Regions from separate parts of the Streptomyces sp. NPDC048434 genome, predicted to be linked through region 4. Evidence: riboswitches for the same ligand, from Rfam matches in the RefSeq annotation. Region 4 holds a riboswitch; each other region holds the start of a gene.
The links. A riboswitch is a leader RNA that binds a small molecule or an ion and turns the genes downstream of it on or off. The one in region 4 is predicted to bind cobalamin.

Region 1 (3,357 bases), on a different contig from region 4:
CTCGCTCGAGTTGCCGGCGTAACAGCACTCCAGGACGACCACGATCCGGTCGGCCCGCGCGTTGTCCACATAGGACAGCACCGTGTCCTGCCACGAGACGGTCTTGTGACGCCGTTCCGAGGCGCCGACCATGAGTTGCAGATTGCCGCCGTCGCGGCCCACCCGGCCGTGGCCGGAGAAGTACACCAGCAGCAGGCCGCGCGCCTCCTGGGTGACCGCGTCCAGCGCCTGTTCCACCTCCCAGGGCTCCTGGGGCCGGCAGGTGATGACCTCGCCCTTGGTGAACAGATCGGTGCCGGGGGCGAGCAGGGCCTGCTCCAGTTTCCGGGCGTTGTCCTTCACCGCGGGCAGCGGGCGCAGCGTGCGGTAGTCGTCGACACAGATCAGCAGCGCCCGGTTGACCTTGCCCCGTGCGTCGTATTCGGACATCCGGCTCAGTCCCCTGCGGTGCTGCCGCTCTCGTCCGCCGGGCTGCCGGGATCGGGGCGTTCGGGGGCCACGGCGCCCGGCCCCGCGTCGCCGAGCGCGTGCAGGTCCCCGTCGCCGCCCCCGACCGCGACGGCGGGCCGTTCGCCGGTGTCGCGTTCCTCCCGGCGCCGTCGCAGCCACTCCTGCAGGGCGATGCTGAGACTTTTGCTGACTTCGGCGGCGACGGCGCCGACGATGACCAGGATCAGATCGTCGACACCGAGGGCCATGTCGCGGGGGCCGTCGTCGCTCTCGTCCGCCGGCCGTGGCCGCAGCTCCCAGTCGTGCCGGCGCCGGTCCAGCCACGGCTCGCGCTCCAGCCACGCCTTGAGGTCCTCGATGTCCTGCTCCGGATTGTTCGTGCCCGTGATCCTGATGCGGATCTCGTGGCGGTCAGCGCGCTGCGTCATCCCCCGGCCCCCTTCCGGCGGCCCCATCGCCGCCGTGCACCAGATAGTGACGTGAGATCAGGGGCGCAGGCAACCGTCTGTGACACGACTGCCACGCTGTGGCGTGCACCACAGGGCGTGCCACAGGGCACCGTCGCAGGTCAAGGGTGAGTTGACGGGCATTCGCGGGGCGTGGTGGACTGCCGGAGCCATTCGGCGACAGATGAGGAAGTCCGGTGAGAATCCGGCGCGGTCCCGCCACTGTCACCGGGGAGCGTTCCTCCAGCGAAGGCCACGGTCCGCCTCGCGTACGTCCGATGACGTACGCAGGGACTGGAAGGCCGGAGGACTCGCCGATCCGGGGAGCCAGGAGACTCTTGTCGCCGTCACGTCGAGCCAGGGCGCGGACCCTGAGTGAGGACATACCGCCATGCCCGGCCGCCCTTCGAGATCTCCACTGCCCGCTGTCGCAGGGCCCCTTCGGCACGCCCTGGCGGCGGTCTGATCCGATGCGCGGCGAACACGCGGGATATGCGTGCGGCGCGGCCCTCGGCTTCCTCGGTGACCTGATCGCGGCGGACCCGCGGCGCGGCCATCCGGTGGCCGCCTTCGGCCGGGCCGCGGGCGCCGTCGAGCGCCGGCTGTGGCGCGATCACCGCGGATACGGGGCGGCTCACGCCGTGCTGTGCGCGGGCGGTGCCGCCGCCGGTGCCGCGCTGCTGCAGCGCGCGGTACGGGCCGCCGCCCCGGCTCCGCTGCGCGGCGGAGCCCGGATCGCGCTGACCGCGGCGACGGTCTGGGCCGTGCTGGGCGGCACCTCACTCGGCCGCGAGGCCCGCGCCGTCGGCGGTGCGCTGACGGCGGGCGACCTGGACGTGGCGCGGGAGCGGCTGCCGCATCTGTGCGGGCGCGATCCACAGGCGCTGGACGGGCCCCAGATGGCCCGCGCGGTGGTGGAGTCGGTCGCCGAGAACACCTCGGACGCCGTGGTGGGCGCCCTGGTCTGGGGCGCGCTGGGCGGGGTGCCCGGCCTGGTGGCGTTCCGGGCGGTGAACACCCTGGACGCGATGGTGGGGCACAAGTCGCCGCGCCACCGCCGCTTCGGCTGGGCCTCGGCCCGGCTCGACGACCTCGCCGGCTGGCCCGGCTCCCGGCTGACCGCCGCGCTCACCGTGCTCGCGGGCCCCGACCGGCGCGGTGCGCTGCGGGCCTGGCGGGCGGACGGCGGCGCGCACCCGAGCCCCAACGCGGGCCCCGTGGAGGCCTCGTTCGCGGGCGCGCTGGGTGTCCGGCTGGGCGGCACGCTGGCGTACGGCGGGCGGGTGGAACACCGTCCGGTGCTCAACGACGGGGCGCCGCCGGTCGCGGTGCCCGACATCGCCCGGGCCGTGCGGCTCTCGCGCCGGGTGAGCGTGCTGGCGCTGGTGACGACGGTGGCGGCGCGGCCGGCGGCCGGCGCGCTACGCCGGGCCCTGTTGCGCACCACCCGCCCGGCCGCAGGCGCAGTGACGCGCAGGGCCGCACGTGCGGTGGCGCGTACGGCTCACGACAGCCGGGGTCCCGGCGCATGAGGAGGACCCGGTGAACGGGCGGTTGAAGGCATCCGGTGGGGCCGTCGGCGGTGGCCTGTTGGTGGCCGGTACGACGTCCGACGCCGGCAAGAGCGTGGTGACGGCGGGCATCTGCCGCTGGCTGGCCCGGCAGGGCGTGCGGGTGGCGCCGTTCAAGGCGCAGAACATGTCGCTGAATTCGTTCGTCACGCGCGAGGGCGCGGAGATCGGACGGGCCCAGGCGATGCAGGCCGCCGCGGCGCGGGTGGAGCCGACCGCGCTGATGAACCCCGTACTGCTCAAGCCCGGCAGCGACCGCAGCAGCCAGGTGGTGCTGCTGGGGAAGCCGGTGGGCGAGCTCAGCGCCCGGGGCTACCACGAGGGGCGCCAGGAGCAGTTGCTCGGCACGGTCACCGACTGCCTCCAGGAGCTGCGGCGTACCCACGACGCGGTGATCTGCGAGGGCGCCGGCAGCCCCGCCGAGATCAATCTGCGGCGGACCGACATCGTGAACATGGGCCTTGCGCGGGCCGCCCGGATCCCGGTGATGGTGGTCGGCGACATCGACCGCGGCGGGGTGTTCGCCTCCTTCTTCGGCACCACCGCGCTGCTGTCCAAGGAGGACCAGGCGCTGGTCGCGGGGTATCTCGTCAATAAGTTCCGGGGCGATGTCACGCTGCTGGAGCCGGGCTTGGAGATGCTGCGCGGTCTCACCGGGCGGCAGACGCTGGGCGTACTGCCCTTCTCGCACGGTCTGGGCATCGACGAGGAGGACGGTCTGCGGGTGTCCCTGCGCGGTGCGGTGCGCGAGAGCGTGGTGGCGCCGCCGCACGGCGCCCAGGTGCTGCGGGTGGCGGTGGCCGCCGTGCCGCTGATGTCGAACTTCACGGACGTGGACGCGCTCGCCGCGGAGCCGGGCGTGGTGGTGCGGTTCGTGGACCGGGCCGAGG
Region 2 (3,357 bases), on a different contig from region 4:
GTGCGAGGCGGCGGAGCTGAGGCAGCGGCTGGCCGATCTGTCCGCCGAGGACGTCCGTACCGCGCTGCGTGTACTGGACCGGCTCGGCGAGGAGTTCCGCCACCTGGCGAACGACTCACACATGACACCGGAGGAAACCGGCAGTCACGGCAGTTGCGGCAGCGGCGGCAATAGCGACGACAATGGCATCACGCCCAGTTCATCGCATCCGGTACACAAAGGACGGCCCGCAAGATGACCCGACGAATCACCGCCTGGTCCGAGATCGACAACGGGCTCGTGCCGATCGACGACGGTGAGCTGTTCTACGAGACGGCCGGCTCGGGCCCCGCGGTGGTGCTGCTCCACGGCGGCATGCTCGACCAGCACATGTGGGACGAGCAGTTCGCCTGGCTGGTGAACTCCGGCCTGCGCGCGATCCGTTACGACTTCCGCGGCCACGGCCTGTCCTCCACCGTGGCCGGGGACTACGCCAACCACGACGACCTCTGTGCCCTGCTGGACGCGCTCGATGTTCCCGGCGCCGTCCTCGTCGGCCTCTCCCATGGTGCGCGGGTCGCGCTCGACGCCGCCATAGCCCGCCCGGAGCGGGTGACGGCCCTCGCGCTGGCCTCCCCCGGCATCAGCGGCCGCGCCTTCACCGACCCCTTCCTCCTGGAGCACATCAAGGCGCAGGTGGCGGCGATCGGCACACCGGACGGCGCGGAACGGTATGTCGAGCACTTCCTGCGGATGTGGGTGGACGGACCGCATCGCGAACCGTCCGCGGTGCACCCGGGATTCCGCGAGCGGATGCGCGCCTCGGCCGAGGCCAATGTGGAGGTGCATGCCGAGGGTGCGGGTGCCGGTATGCCCCTTGAGGTCGGCGCCGCGGGCCGCCTGGGCGAGATCCGGGTGCCGACGGTCGTGTTCGACGGCGACCTCGACAGCAGTGACATCTCCGCCAATGCCCATGCGATAGCGCTGACCGTTCCCGGCGCCCGAAGAGTCCGGATACCGGGGGCGGCCCATATGGTCAATCTGGAGAACACCGCGCTCTTCGACCGCGAACTCCACACCTTCCTCTCCTCCCTGGACCACTGACCCACCGCGGACCACGGCCCCTGGGACCACCGGCTCCGAGGGCGGCCGCGGTGGCAACGACCGCCCCGTGGAACGGCCGGCCGCGCCCGGGGAGTGCTCCCTCCCGGGCCACGGGCAAGCCCCGTGCACCTCACCCCTCCCTGGTGGCAGTTAGAGTGACCGGGCCGTGGTGTTCGGGAAGCCGGTGACGGACCTTGTGGTCCCAGACCGGAGCGGCCCTCGCCACTGTGATCGGGGAGTTTCCGCCCCTTCCGCAGGCGCACGGCGCGCCTGCGGCGCCACTGGCCGCGGCCGGGAAGGCGGGGGCGGGCGCGTGCACCCGTAAGCCAGGAGACCGGCCACGGCATCTCACGAACTGATCCACGAGGTGCTGGAGCGTAACCGCCGGATGGTCCTGTCCACCGATACCCGACCCACCCCTGCCTCCACCGCCTTCCGCTGGCGCCGGCAGGACACCGTCCGCACCGCGGGCCTGATGGCCGTCATAGCCGGTCTGCATCTCATCGCCTTCGGCGTGCTCTTCCTGCTCGTGGTGCCCCATCACTACGCGGTGGGCAGCCAGGTCTTCGGGGTGGGTCTCGGCATCACCGCATACACCCTCGGTATGCGGCACGCCTTCGACGCCGACCACATCGCCGCGATCGACAACACCACCCGCAAGCTGATGGCCGACGGCAAGCGGCCCGTCTCGGTCGGCTTCTGGTTCGCCCTCGGCCACTCCAGCATGGTCGTCGCAATGGCGGCCCTGGTGGCGGGCGGCGCCCAGCTCGCGGGCACCCTGCTCAACGACGAGTCCCGTACGCACCAGATCCTGGGCACGGTCGGCACCACGATCTCGGGCACCTTTCTCTACCTCATCGCCGCCCTCAACCTGATCGCCCTGACGGGGATCTGGCGGGTCTTCCGCGGTATGCGCAACGGCCACTACGACGAGGCCGAGCTGGAACAGCGCCTCAATGCGCGCGGCTTCATGAACCGCTTCCTGGGACGGTTCACCCGCTCGATCTCCCGTCCCGGCCAGATGTTCCCGCTCGGCTTCCTCTTCGGGCTCGGCTTCGACACCGCGACCGAAGTGACCCTGATGGTGATGGCCGGCAGTGGCGCCGCGGCCGGCCTGCCCTGGTACGCCGTGCTGTGCCTGCCGCTGCTCTTCGCCGCCGGGATGAGCCTGTTCGACACCCTCGACGGCACCTTCATGAACTTCGCCTACCAGTGGGCGTTCTCCAACCCGGTGCGCAAGGTCTACTACAACCTCACCATCACCGGCCTGTCGATCGCCGTCGCCTTCTTCATCGGCACGATCGAGCTGGTGACCGTGCTGCACGAGAAGCTCGCCCTCAACGACCCGCTGACCGGCTGGATTTCCGGCCTGGACCTCGGCAATGCGGGCTTCCTCATCGTCGGCCTGTTCATGGTGGTGTGGGCCGCGGCGCTGGCGTACTGGCGACTGGCCGGCGTCGAAAAGCGCTGGGCGGAGCGGGCGGAGCGAACGAAGTCGGCGCAGCGGACGGAGGCGGCGGAACAGACGGGGTCGGCGGAGCAGGCCGCGCCGGGCTCCTGAGGCGCGTCAGCCGCACGCGCCCCGTACGTCCCCGGCGCCCGTATCGGCGTCGGGCCACAGCCGCCCTTTCAGGTGGCCGAACCGGCCGCCGAACCCGTCACCAGATCCGGCCCCCAGCGCTCCAGCGCCGCCGCCAGATCGAGTGGCAGCAGCCGCTCCGGCTGGTCCGAACCGGGCCAGTCCTCCCGCGGGACCCGCCACATCACCTCGAACTCATTGCCGTCCGGGTCCTTGGCGTACAGCGACTTGGCGACGAGGTGATCACTCGACCCCACCAGCGCGCCCCGCTCGACGAGCTGCGCATGGGCCGCGACCAGCTCACCGAGCGTGCCGATTTCCCAGGCCAGGTGGTAGAGCCCGACCCGCCCGGCCTCGGGCCCCGGCGCATCCGGCCCCACCGCGAACAGCGCCAGATCATGATCGTTGAGTGAGCCGGGAGCGCCGAGGAACGCGGCCCGTCCCGGGACCTCGATCCCCACCGCGAGCCCGAGGGCCTCGGTGTAGAAAGCGACCGACCGCGCCACATCACGGACGTAGAGCACCGCGTGGTTCAGACGTCGTACGGACATGCAGCCTGCTCTCCGATCTCCTGCCACGACACCGCCGGGGGCCGCCGTGCCCTCCCCCACTCCTGATCTACCCCGCCCGCCCCGCCGCTGCCCGAATTCCTCCGGCCGGGATCCGGCCGTTTTCGGCCCGGGTGCCCGAAGTGC
Region 3 (3,357 bases), on a different contig from region 4:
CCGGCCGCCGCGCTGGACGACGCGGCACTGGTGCTCTGAGGCGCCGGAAGGCACCGCCGGACACGCTCCCACGCTCACACTCACCCACATCAGGAGCCGCACCCATGGCCTCTCCTCAGCGCGACAGCCTCGCGCCGCTGAGCATCGACCCCATCTGCCGCATCGAGTTCGGGCCCGGTCACATCGACCGGCTCCCCGAGCTGATCACGACCACGGGCCGGCACCGCGCCTTCGTCGTCACCGACCGGGGTCTGCGCGCAGCGGGCGTCGTCGAACGCGTCCTGAAGATCCTCGACTCCGGCGGGATCGAGTACGCCGTTCACGACGAGGTGGCGCCCAACCCCTCCACCGGCGACGTCGACGCGGGCGCCAGGCGGGCCCGCGCCTTCGGGCCGGCCGCGGTCGTCGCGCTCGGCGGCGGCTCCGTTCTCGACGCGGCGAAGGGCATCTCCCTGCTCGTCGGCAATCCGGACGCGGTTGCCGCCGACGCCGGCCGTCTATGGGAAGCGGCCGACGGACTGCCGCTCATCGCGATCCCCACCACGTCCGGCACGGGGGCGGAGACCAACGGCTTCGGGGTGATCGAGGACGCCGGAGCCTGCCGCAAGGTGTATCTCGGTCACCCTTCCGTGAAGCCCCGAATCGCCCTGCTGGACCCTGAGTTGACGCTCGGTCTGCCCGCTCCGGCCACCGCCGCCACCGGCATCGACGCACTCGTCCACGGCATCGAGTCGCTGGCCTCACGCGGCGCGAACCCGGTCTCCGTCGCCTACGCCACGCAGGCCGTGACGATGGTGAGCGGCGCGCTGCCCACCGCGTACCGGGACGGCTCGGACCTCGACGCCCGCGCCGCACTGATGCTGGGCGCCCACCTCGCCGGCCAGGCCCTCACCCTGTCCGGACTCGGCCTCGTCCACGGAATCGGCCACGCGCTCACCGCCCACACCGGAACCCCGCACGGAGTGGCCCTGGCCGCCGTACTGGAGGAGGTCATGGTGTTCAGCGCTCCGGCGGCCCGGGACGCGTACGAGCAGGTGGGACGGGCCATGCGCCGCACCCCGCCCGCGGACGGCGACTGGGCACGGGCCACGGTGCAGGCCGTGCGCGAGATCTCCGGAACACTGGACGTCAAGCGGCCCCTGCGCGAACTGGGCGCCGACCGCGGAATGCTGCCGGCCATCGCCGCGGGAGCGGTCGCGGACGCGGTGACCAAGAACGCTCCGCTGCTGCCGAGCGAGGCGGAGGTGCTGGAGATCCTCACCCGGGTGTACTGACGGGCGGCGCGGAATCGCGGGGGGCGGATGCGGAGTTTCGTCCCTGGGCGGCGAGGCCCGGGGCGCGACCCCGCGCCCTCGCTGTTCCTCGAACGAGGGGGCCGCACGGCTCGCGCAGGTCGACGGTTGGGGCCGGTCGAGCTTCGCCTCGTGCACGGGCCACGCGCCGCCTTGTCTACCCTGGACCCGCAGCTGGTTCACCCCGCCCGCCAGACGGGGTGTCGCAAGAGGGAATCCGGTGGAAGTCCGGGACTGCCTCGCAGCGGTGAGTGGGAACGACCGCCGTCATGAAGCACTGGGTCCGTGTGTGACCTGGGAAGCGACGGCCAGTAGGCGTCCCGTCCTTCGGGATGTGCCCACAAGTCCGAAGACCTGCCACTGCTCGTGCGCGGTGCGATCACCACGCACGCCTCCATGGCGACCCGGTAGCGGGACCGCTGAGTGAGTGGTGCGTTTCACCCCACCGTGCCCGTGGTGCGCGGGGCGGGCCCGCATCCCGTTCGCGGCCCGGCGCCGGTCCTCACGACGACTCGCGAAGGAGAGTTTCGTGCCCGGCGAAGCGAGCGTTCCCTCCGTCCCTTCTCCCCGTACGCCCCGCCCAAGCGGGCCCTGTGTCCTGCTCAAGCATGGTGAGATCTTCCTCAGGGGCCGCAATCGGCACCTGTTCATCGAGCGGCTGCACGACAACCTCCGCCGCGCGCTGCGGGGCGTCGGCGGCTCCACGTGGATCAAGTCCGGCCAGAGCGTCACCGTGCTCGGCGGCGAGGTCCCTCTGGATGTCCTCGTGGAGCGCGCCCGACGGGTGATCGGGTTCAACTCGGTGGAGCCCGCCCTGCGCGTCCCGAGCACCGTTACGGACCTCACCGAGGCAGCCGTGGAAGCGCTCGCCGGCGCCCGTGCCGAGCGACCCGGAATCAGTTTCGCCGTGCGGGTCAAGCGCCGGGACAAGACCTTCGAGATGACCTCGTCGCAGTTCGAGCGCTTTCTCGGGGCACGGGTCCAGGAGGCCCTGGGGCCCGTACCGGTGAACCTCTCCAGCCCGGATGTGCGGGTCTCGGTCGAGATCGACCGCACGGAGAGCTATCTCTCCTGGATCCGTCACCAGGGGCCTGGCGGACTCCCCGTCGGTTCCGGCGGACGTGCCCTGGTGCTGCTCTCCGGCGGGTACGACTCGCCGGTGGCCGCCTACCGGGCGATGCGTCGTGGACTGGGCTGCGACTTCGTCCACTTCACCGGCGCTCCGTACACGAACGCCGCTTCCGTGTACAAGGCTTACGCCCTCGCCCGGGAACTCAACCGCTACCAGCCCGGTGGGCGGCTGCATGTCATCGCGCTCGGCCACGCCCAGAAGCAACTGGCCATCGCGGGGGCCGGCAGGCTCCAGGTCGTCGCGCAACGACGGCTGATGGTCCGTGCCGCTTCCGCGCTGGCGGGCCGGACGCGAGCGGAGGCCCTGGTGACGGGTGACAGCCTGGGACAGGTGGCCAGCCAGACCCTGGCGAACATGGCCGCCGTCGACGAGGCCGCCGCCCTGCCGGTGCTACGGCCGCTGGTCGGCTGGGAGAAGCAGGAGATCATCGACGAGGCCCGGTCCATCGGCACCGCGGAGATCTCCGTGCTGCCGGACGAGGACTGCTGCAAGCTCCTCGCACCGTCCCGGGTCTCCCTCCGGGCCGGACTGACCGACCTGCGTTCGGTGGAGAAGCGCCTCGACCTGGACGACGTGGTGGACAGTCTGCTGCGCGATGTCCAGGTCATGTACCCGGGCGAGACCGACGGAGAGACGGAGCCCGGCGCGGACAGCCCTGACGGCGGCTCCGCGCCCGGCAGCCCTGGCCCGGCCGTGTGTGCAACGGGGCCGTCCGGGGCGGTGTCCTCATGACCGGAGAAGACCGTCGACGGATCCTCGTGATCGGGATCGGCTCGGGGGATCCGGCGCATGTGACGCTGTCCGCTGTACGGGCCATGCGGGACTGCGACGTGTTCTTCCTGCTCGACAAGGGCACCCGGACGTCCGCACTGACCCGGCTGCGCAGGAATCTGTTGGCCGAGCACGCCGGCTCCGGACACCGAGTGGTCGAGG
Region 4 (3,357 bases):
TCCAGCCGCTCCCAGTCCATCGCCTCCTCCCAGCCGGCGGCCTCGTCGCCCAGGTGCGCGGCGAGGTTCACCGATCCCAGGTTGCAGACCGCGGTCTCCCCGTCGTTCGTCACCTCCAGGATCTCGGTGCACAGGTTGGAGGAGTGCACGACCTGGCCGGGCTCGGCGGTCTGGTTGGCGGTGCGGTTGGCGGCGTCCTTGAACGTCATCCAGCCGTTGCCGGTCTGCGCCAGGGTGCGCATCATGCGGGAGTACAGCACCCGGGCCGGGATCTGCTTGAGCGCCCGGCCCTCGGCCTCGGCCTTGCGGTAGGCGGCGTCGAACGCGTCGCCCCACAGGTCCACCAGCTCCGGGGCGTCCGAGGGCGAGAACAGCGACCAGTCGGCGTCCGCCTCCACGCGGCGCATGAACTCGTCCGGGATCCAGTGGGCGATGTTCAGGTTGTGCGTACGGCGGGCCTCCTCACCGGTGTTGTCGCGCAGCTCCAGGAACTCCTCGATGTCGGCGTGCCAGGTCTCCAGGTAGACACAGGCGGCGCCCTTGCGCCGGCCGCCCTGGTTCACGGCCGCGACCGAGGCGTCCAGGGTGCGCAGGAACGGCACGATGCCGTTGGAGTGCCCGTTGGTGCCGCGGATCAGCGAACCGCGGGCGCGGATGCGGGAGTAGGAGAGGCCGATGCCGCCCGCGTGCTTCGAGAGCCGCGCGACCTGGTGGTAGCGGTCGTAGATCGAGTCCAGCTCGTCCAGCGGCGAGTCCAGCAGATAGCAGGACGACATCTGCGGGTGGCGGGTACCGGAGTTGAAGAGGGTGGGGGAGGAGGGGAGGTAGGACAGCGAGCTGGTGAGGCGGTAGAGCTCGGCGACCTCGTCCAGCGCGCGCTCGCTGTGGTCCTCGGCGAGGCCGCAGGCCACCCGCAGCAGGAAGTGCTGGGGGGTCTCGATGACCTGACGGGTGGTGGGGTGGCGCAGGAGGTAGCGCGAGTGCAGGGTGCGCAGTCCGAAGTAGCCGAACCGGTCATCGGCACCGTCGGCCAGCGCCTTGTCGACCAGCGCGTCCAGACGGGCCGCGTGGGTCCGTACGAACTCCGCGGTCTCATCGGCGATCAGGCCCTCGCGGTGGCCGGTTTCGACGGAGGCGGAGAAGGCGACCGCCCCCTGTCCGGCCGCCTCCTCCGCGATGGCAAGGGTGAGCAGACGCGCGGCGAGCTTGGAGTACTGCGGCTCGTCACCGATCAGACCGGCGGCGGCGTCCGTGGCCAGCGACCGCAGTTCGGCCTCGTCGGAGCCCGCGTGCCGGCCGCGCAGGGCGGCGGCGGCCACCTTGCCGGGGTCGGTCGCGGTCAGGTCCGCGGTCAGGTCGGTCAGGGTGCGCAACAGGGCGACGCCCGGACCGTCCTCGCCCGGTCCGCCGTCGGCGGGACCGGCAGGCGTGGCCACCGCGGGCGGCACGACCTCGGCGTCTGACGCGGGCTCCGTTGGCGCGATGGTCACGTGGTGCTCTCCCTCACTCGGCGGGGGCCAGGAGGAGAGGGACGCGACGGGCGCACGCGGGCATGCGGCACCCCGTGTTGGTCAGGGGTGCGCGGGCACACCGCGCGGCGTCCACCGGCCCAACCCTCGGGGCCCGGACGTATCGACGTCCGCACCCATGGCGGTGCGGGCGTACCGTCGGCAGGTCTTCGGACTTCACGGGCGCGTGCCAGGGCCGTTGTTCGGCCGACCGAGCCCGCTCCAACACCGTTGCGGGACAGTTCCGGATTCCCACCGGATTCCCCTGCGGCGACAGCGAGGTCGAGCATACATGTGGTGGCGCCTCTTCACTTGCACCACCACATCTAGTGTGTCGTGAGTGATCACACAGTGCCTGTCAGTGGCTTCCCCCCTGGCCTGCGGCACGCAACCCGGCCCGTCCGGCGCAGCAGGGGAGGGCTCCATGACCGCGCTCGCCGGCCCGCCACGGGCCGCGCCTTGGGGCAGGAAACGGCTACGGGCCGCCGCGCCCCGGGGGACGTGGCGGCCCGTAGCCGTGTGCGGGCCGGTGGTTCAGTGGCCGGCCGGTGCGCCTGCCGTGGCGGGGGGCAGTTCGGCGGCGACGCCCTCGTCGCCGGCGTCTGCCGCATAGTCGGCGGGGCTGGTTTCGTCGGTGCCTTCGGGGGCGTTGACGGCCTTGAGGACGATGGTCAGGACGACCGTCACGACGACGTTCAGGACGAAGGCGGTCAGGCCGATGTAGCCGATTTCACCGATGCCCGGGATCTCCTTGCTGGAGCCGCCGAAGTGGGCCTGGGTCGGACTGGCGACGCCGTATGCCGCGAGCGTGCCGTAGAGCATGCCGACCGCCCAGCCGCCCAGCAGTGCCCAGCGGTGGAACCAGCGGGTGAACAGGCCACCGACCAGGGACGGCATGGTCTGCAGGATCCAGATGCCGCCCAGCAGCTGGAAGTTGATCGCGATCGTCTTGTCCATGGTGAGGACGAAGACCAGCGCGCCGACCTTCACCAGCAGCGAGACCAGCTTGGCGACCTTGTGCTCCTGCTCGGGAGTGGCGTCCTGTTTGAGGAAGTCCTTGTAGACGTTGCGGGTGAAGAGGTTGGCCGCGGCGATGGACATGATGGCCGCGGGCACCAGCGCGCCGATGCCGATCGCGGCGAACGCCACGCCGGAGAACCAGCTCGGGAACATGTCCTCGAAGAGCTGCGGGATGGCCAGCTGCGGGTTGCCCTGGATGTCCGTGCCGGCCTTGATCGCCATGAAGCCGAGCAGCGCCAGCAGGCCCAGCATGAGGGAGTACAGCGGCAGGATGGTGGTGTTGCGGCGGATCACATTGCGGCTGCGCGAGGACAGCGTCGCGGTGATCGAGTGCGGGTACATGAAGAGCGCCAGCGCCGAGCCGAGCGCCAAGGTCGCATACCCCCATTGGGCGTTGGGGCCGCTGATCAGCTCGCCACGCGGTTTGCCGGCGACCGGGCCGGGCTGGGCGAGCGCCTTGCCGGCCGTGTCGAAGATCGCGTCGAAGCCGCCCAGCTTGATCGGGATGTAGATGATCGCGACGGTGATGACGAGGTAGATCAGCCCGTCCTTGACGAACGCGATCAGCGCCGGTGCCCGCAGACCCGAGGAGTAGGTGTACGCGGCCAGCACGGCGAAGGCGATCAGCAGCGGCAGGTCCTTGACGAACCAGTTGGTGTGCTCGCCGCCGCCGATGCCCATCACGTCCAGGACGGCCTGGATGCCGACCAGTTGGAGCGCGATGTACGGCATCGTGGCGAGGATGCCGGTGAGCGCCACGGCCAGCGACAGGCCCTTGGAGTCGAAGCGGCCGCGCACGAAGTCGGAGGTGGTGACGTAGCCGTGCTTG

Region 1: it holds a riboswitch for cobalamin, as region 4 does, so the genes downstream of both, ACGFWI_RS36205 (cobalamin biosynthesis protein) here and ACGFWI_RS21765 (ribonucleoside-diphosphate reductase subunit alpha) in region 4, are expected to answer to the same signal.
Region 2: it holds a riboswitch for cobalamin, as region 4 does, so the genes downstream of both, ACGFWI_RS11280 (HoxN/HupN/NixA family nickel/cobalt transporter) here and ACGFWI_RS21765 (ribonucleoside-diphosphate reductase subunit alpha) in region 4, are expected to answer to the same signal.
Region 3: it holds a riboswitch for cobalamin, as region 4 does, so the genes downstream of both, thiI (tRNA uracil 4-sulfurtransferase ThiI) here and ACGFWI_RS21765 (ribonucleoside-diphosphate reductase subunit alpha) in region 4, are expected to answer to the same signal.

What each region holds. Positions count from the first base shown of each region.
Region 1 covers NZ_JBICXQ010000044.1:35,706-39,062, forward strand. The annotation lists gene ACGFWI_RS36195 (caspase family protein) at 1-429, opposite strand, end outside; gene ACGFWI_RS36200 (hypothetical protein) at 435-878, opposite strand; cobalamin riboswitch at 1,081-1,234, shown strand; gene ACGFWI_RS36205 (cobalamin biosynthesis protein) at 1,367-2,428, shown strand; gene ACGFWI_RS36210 (cobyric acid synthase) at 2,439-3,357, shown strand, end outside.
Region 2 covers NZ_JBICXQ010000007.1:247,156-250,512, reverse strand. The annotation lists gene ACGFWI_RS11290 (MarR family winged helix-turn-helix transcriptional regulator) at 1-238, shown strand, start outside; gene ACGFWI_RS11285 (alpha/beta fold hydrolase) at 235-1,083, shown strand; cobalamin riboswitch at 1,234-1,441, shown strand; gene ACGFWI_RS11280 (HoxN/HupN/NixA family nickel/cobalt transporter) at 1,472-2,644, shown strand; gene ACGFWI_RS11275 (VOC family protein) at 2,713-3,213, opposite strand.
Region 3 covers NZ_JBICXQ010000003.1:317,572-320,928, reverse strand. The annotation lists gene ACGFWI_RS05590 (NAD(P)-dependent oxidoreductase) at 1-39, shown strand, start outside; gene ACGFWI_RS05585 (iron-containing alcohol dehydrogenase family protein) at 105-1,274, shown strand; cobalamin riboswitch at 1,451-1,669, shown strand; gene thiI (tRNA uracil 4-sulfurtransferase ThiI) at 1,822-3,156, shown strand; gene cobF (precorrin-6A synthase (deacetylating)) at 3,153-3,357, shown strand, end outside.
Region 4 covers NZ_JBICXQ010000018.1:59,031-62,387, reverse strand. The annotation lists gene ACGFWI_RS21765 (ribonucleoside-diphosphate reductase subunit alpha) at 1-1,490, opposite strand, end outside; cobalamin riboswitch at 1,652-1,815, opposite strand; gene mctP (monocarboxylate uptake permease MctP) at 2,043-3,357, opposite strand, start outside.